DNA from 2 places in the Alteromonas sp. M12 genome. Region 2 is predicted to be linked to the other one. Evidence: predicted binding sites of a transcription regulator. Region 2 holds the regulator's gene; the other holds the start of a gene.

Region 1 (2,416 bases), 2.2 Mb from region 2:
TTTCATTTACAGCAATCGGTTGGGAAATTGACAATAGGTTAAGTCAGTTACAAATTGCATATTGATCTTCCCTATCATTATAGAAAGTTTACCTTAAAATAGTATTAACGCAGATAAATAGACGACAGAATTTTTAGCCAAAAAAAACGGGCACTTCAGTGCCCGTTTTGATCGTCGTTTGGGGTTGGTTTAAAATTTATAACCAACAGTCAGTGAATAAACAAATGGGTCAATATCCACATCCACTGTTCCAGCAGTCCCATTATTAGTAAATGTTGCTTCAGTGCTGATATCTATATAGCGCGCTGAAGCGTTAACAAACCAATTGTCGTCCAACATGTAATCAAAGCCGATTTGTGCAGACAAACCAACAGAGTCATCTAACTCTAAGTCACTAAAGCCCGCTTCTTGATTGGCTGCGGTGAAATCTTCACTGAAGAAAATAGTGTAGTTAACACCTAAACCAACATAAGGCTGAAATGCACTATCGGCATCTAAGAAGTGGTAATTAGCTGAGATAGTTGGCGGTAAGTGTTTTGTTGAGCCTAATGCGCCCACTGTGTCTAAACCAATATCATGTTCAAAAGGCGTTGCTGCTAGTACTTCAATCGCCCAATTGGGTGACAAGAAATACGCAAAATTTAATCCTAACTGAGTGTTGTTATCTACATTCACGCCAACACCAACATCCGTGCTACCGATAAAAACATTACTGCTTGATTCATCTGGTGCAACAGTGGTTACACCGGCACGTAAAATCATATCACCGGTTGTGTAGGCTTGTGCATTAGTAGCGCCAAGAGCGATAGCTACAGCAAGATAGACTGCTAGTTTTTTCATGTGTTTCTCCATCGAAATATGTGTTTAAGTTTGATGGGGAAAGCTTACGGCATTGAATTTTTCTGATATTGATCTGGCTCAACCAAAAACGCTCGAAACATTGATGTAAATCAAAGTTTTATAATACATGCCTCAAGAATAGCTGAATTGCACAATGGGAATGTATTTTGCGCCTTTTAGTTTTGATATTCGCTGCTTTTTTTAATCTGCCAAATTACACCTGCTCCAAAAGCATAATTATTTTTATCCACTAATAAGGGGCTTTCGAGGTTGGCGGCTGCATTATGGAAATGATAGGTCGCACTCATAAACATGCGAACAGTAGGGGTCACATTGAACATGTAGCCGGTAGAGAGTTCCAGACCCAAATAGCCTTGTTTTGCATCGTATGCAGGCCGCTGTTGGGTGGCGAATTGGCTATCAACTTGGTAAAAATAGTCGTGCAGTTTTTCTGTGCCCCAACTAGGAGATACACTAATTCTAAAGCGATCTTCGGATTGCAATGCGCCAATGTATTGGTAGGTCAATTCTGGGTTCAACACATATCCTCGGTGGGATAATGATGAAAAATCAGTTGAGAATACCGCGCGACTTTGTACTTTTAATTGGATTTGCTGAAGACCAGTGGCTTTTTTACCGCTTTCGAAAAGCTTAAGACGAATTTGTGGGCCTACCTCGAAGACAAAATCCAGATCGGGCATACCGGCGCGCACTGAGTCGTCACTGGAGTCTGCGCTAAAAGCAGCATCAATAGACAAATCTATTTCTATCCAATCCTTTTCCACCGCAACCGCACGTATAACGCTATTTTCGCCTATTCTGAAAATATCGCCGCGATAAATAAAAAAAGGGACTACAAACCCATTGTTGTGATTCTTAGCTGCGCCTGGATATTCTGGGGTGCTAAATCCAGCACCGACGATACCTGCCTCCCAAAGTGGTTTTTTGGTGTGTTCATCGTCCATAGTGGTATCGATTTGAGCTAGGCAAGGAAGGCAAATAAGCGCCAGAAAAGGCAATAAGAGGCTTGGTGTTAGATTCACAAAAATACCGTTCGAATACATATAGTATCGAAAACTTACTACAGTAAATGGAATGAGCTCAAGTTTAATATTTTAAAAGTCGTTGAAGCAGTACAGAGATAGCAATACGGACACGAAAAATTATTGAATAGCAGGGAGAGGAATAATCAGGGCCTACCTAATTTAGACTAGATAGGCCCTTTACGTCATAGATTATGCGAGTTTAAGCTTTTTCTCTAAATAGTGGATGTTTGTACCACCGTTAAAGAAGTTTTCATCTGCCATAATGCTTTGCTGTAGGGAAATGTTGGTTTTAATTCCTTCTACAACTAATTCATCAAGGGCATGTCGCATTCTCGCAATTGCCACGTCACGATTTTCTCCATAAGCGATTAACTTACCGATCATAGAGTCATAGTGAGGAGGTACACTGTACCCGGCATATATATGAGATTCCCAACGAATACCGAAACCACCTGGCGAATGGAACATATTAATTTTTCCAGGGCTAGGCATAAAGGTCGCTGGATCTTCTGCATTGATTCGACATTCAA
Region 2 (2,416 bases):
CCCTAAATTTAAATGTTTGCAGTCATTTTCTAAGAATCACAAGGTTATGTAAGGTTAATGTTTAAGAGGACACTCAAAGCCTTCTGGTTTAATTGCTAAAACGTCACAATTGAGTGAATCTATTGTATGTTCAGCCGTGTTACCGATAAGGGCGGCTGTAATACCGGTGCGACCTACAGTACCGATAACCACTAACTCTGCGTCGATAGCTTTTGCCACTGAAGGAATGACATCCTCAGGCAAACCTTCACTAAGATGCTGATTTTCTTGTGGGATATTGAATTCTTGAGCGTGCTCAAGCATACATTTGGCGTGGTGTTGTTTAACTGACTCTGTATAGCCAACCGGATCGAACTCTGGTATTTCGATGGCAATATTAACCGGTGTACCTGGGTAAGAATTAACCAAGTTTACATGTCCTTCCAGTAAATCAGCCATCAATCCAGCGGTTTTAGTGATTAACTTGTTTAAGCTATGATGTTCTTCATCTTCACTGCCCACATCTACCGCAGCTAAAATATTGCCATTAATAGGCCAATCATGTTCTTTAACAAGTAAAACTGGAACCGGTGATTTACGTAGGATATGCCAATCAGTCGGGGTGAATATCACTGACTTTAGGGTGTCATGCTCGTGGGTTCCTTTGACGATTAAATCATAGCTGTGATCAATCACTTCGAACAATACACTTTCATATGGCCGATTATGCCAGACCACTTTTATATCTACTGAAATAGATGAGTTAGCCGCTAGGGGTTCAACTATATTGGCAAGCCAATCGGTTTTGTCATCCACCACAGCTTGGCGCATCGTTTCTCTTTCATCCACGGTGAGCATAGTGGTCATTTCATAAGAGAAATCATATATGGAGAGAAACGCGGTAATACTAGCGCCGGTTTTTTCTGCCAATAAAAGCGCTCTTCTAAACGCTTTTTGATCTTCTGAAGTTGGGTCTACAACAGCTAGTATTTTGTTAAATACGGACATAAATTAATTCCCTTCAAACGTTTACACTACGTATATTAAGTGTATGGCTACTTTAGCTAGTTTGCCAATTAACAGACTAATTGTTTTGACCTGAATCAATTTAAATTAAAAGACTTAACCGCAGGCTTGTTTATTTAAAACGTGTTCACCAAGTTTCTCTCTAAGTACCGCCAAATTGAGAATTTGTATAAATTTCCCATCAACTTTGATGATATTTTCTTTTTGAAAACGGGTGAGTAAACGACTCACGGTTTCAACAGTTAAACCAAGGTGATTACCAATTTCGTTTCGGGTCATGGTTAAATTAAATTCTAATTCAGAAAAACCGCGAGAGCGAAAACGATCTGATAGATTAATTAGGAAGTGGGCAAGACGTTCTTCTGCTGTGCGCTTGTTTAATAACATCATGAGACTGTGATCTTGGTTTATTTCTGTGCTCATAATTTTAAGCATTTCTTTGCGCAGTGTAGGAAGTTGTGCGCTCATAATATCTAACTTGTCGTAAGGTAACTCACAAACCATGGAGGTTTCCATCGCTTGATTATAACTTTGATATTTTTCAGAAAATAGTCCATCAAAGCCGACAATATCACCGGGAAAATGAAACCCTGTAATTTGTTGTTCGCCATCGGGAGAGGTTATGTAAGATTTAAATGAGCCCGTTCTTACTGCAAACAGCGACGTAAATTTTTGCCCAGGAATAGTTAATTGATCATTTTTATGCAAAGGGCGCTTGCGTTCTATGATTTCGTCCAAACTCTCCATTTCAGTCTGATTCAGAGCCACCGGTATACATAGGTGATTAAAACTGCAGTTTTGACAGCGAATACTGAACTTGTTCGGATCTGACATTAGTTAATTCCAATTAATTCATTAGTTACCAATTATGAATCCCTTGGTAACATAAAATCAAGCCAAATAAGCATAATAAGACTGCAACGCTTCGTTTTACCACTGGTTGGGTCAACCATCCTCTTATTTGGCTGGCGCTGGCTCCCATTGCTAACATGATGGGCAAAGTTCCCAAGCCAAAGCAAAACATGGTGATAGCACCTTGTACCGCACTGCCGGTGGAAACACTCCATGTTAACGTCGAATAAACCAATCCACAGGGCAACCAGCCCCAGATTAGGCCATAGGGTACAGCATAGATTGGGTGTTTAAAGGGAATGAAACGCTTTGATATGGGACTAATTATACGCCAAAAAATAGCGCCAACTTTTTCTACTTTAACCAGTAGTTTTGACCACTGTCCCACATATAATCCAAGCAGAACCATAAATACTCCGCCAAAAAGAGTCAGTGCTTGAGGATTGATAAAGGATTTTGTGGTGACGATCTGACCCAACAGCCCAGCGATTGCGCCAGCGAAACTATAAGATAAAATGCGGCCTGAATTATAGGCAATTAAATACGGCCATTGTGACTT

What was found. Region 2 encodes FNR, which switches genes on or off when oxygen is low (the NO sensors DNR and NnrR bind a similar motif). Its sites were predicted from a motif close to TTGATCTAGATCAA; they were not measured.
Region 1: a site for FNR is predicted at 909-922, ahead of VUI23_RS20150 (OmpW family outer membrane protein). Genes of this name have one in related genera too.

The regions. Positions count from the first base shown of each region.
Region 1 covers NZ_CP144164.1:4,700,050-4,702,465, reverse strand. The annotation lists gene VUI23_RS20150 (OmpW family outer membrane protein) at 190-840, opposite strand; gene VUI23_RS20145 (MipA/OmpV family protein) at 1,017-1,883, opposite strand; gene accC (acetyl-CoA carboxylase biotin carboxylase subunit) at 2,076-2,416, opposite strand, start outside.
Region 2 covers NZ_CP144164.1:2,538,006-2,540,421, reverse strand. The annotation lists gene uspE (universal stress protein UspE) at 55-987, opposite strand; gene fnr (fumarate/nitrate reduction transcriptional regulator Fnr) at 1,102-1,839, opposite strand; gene VUI23_RS10815 (sulfite exporter TauE/SafE family protein) at 1,865-2,416, opposite strand, start outside.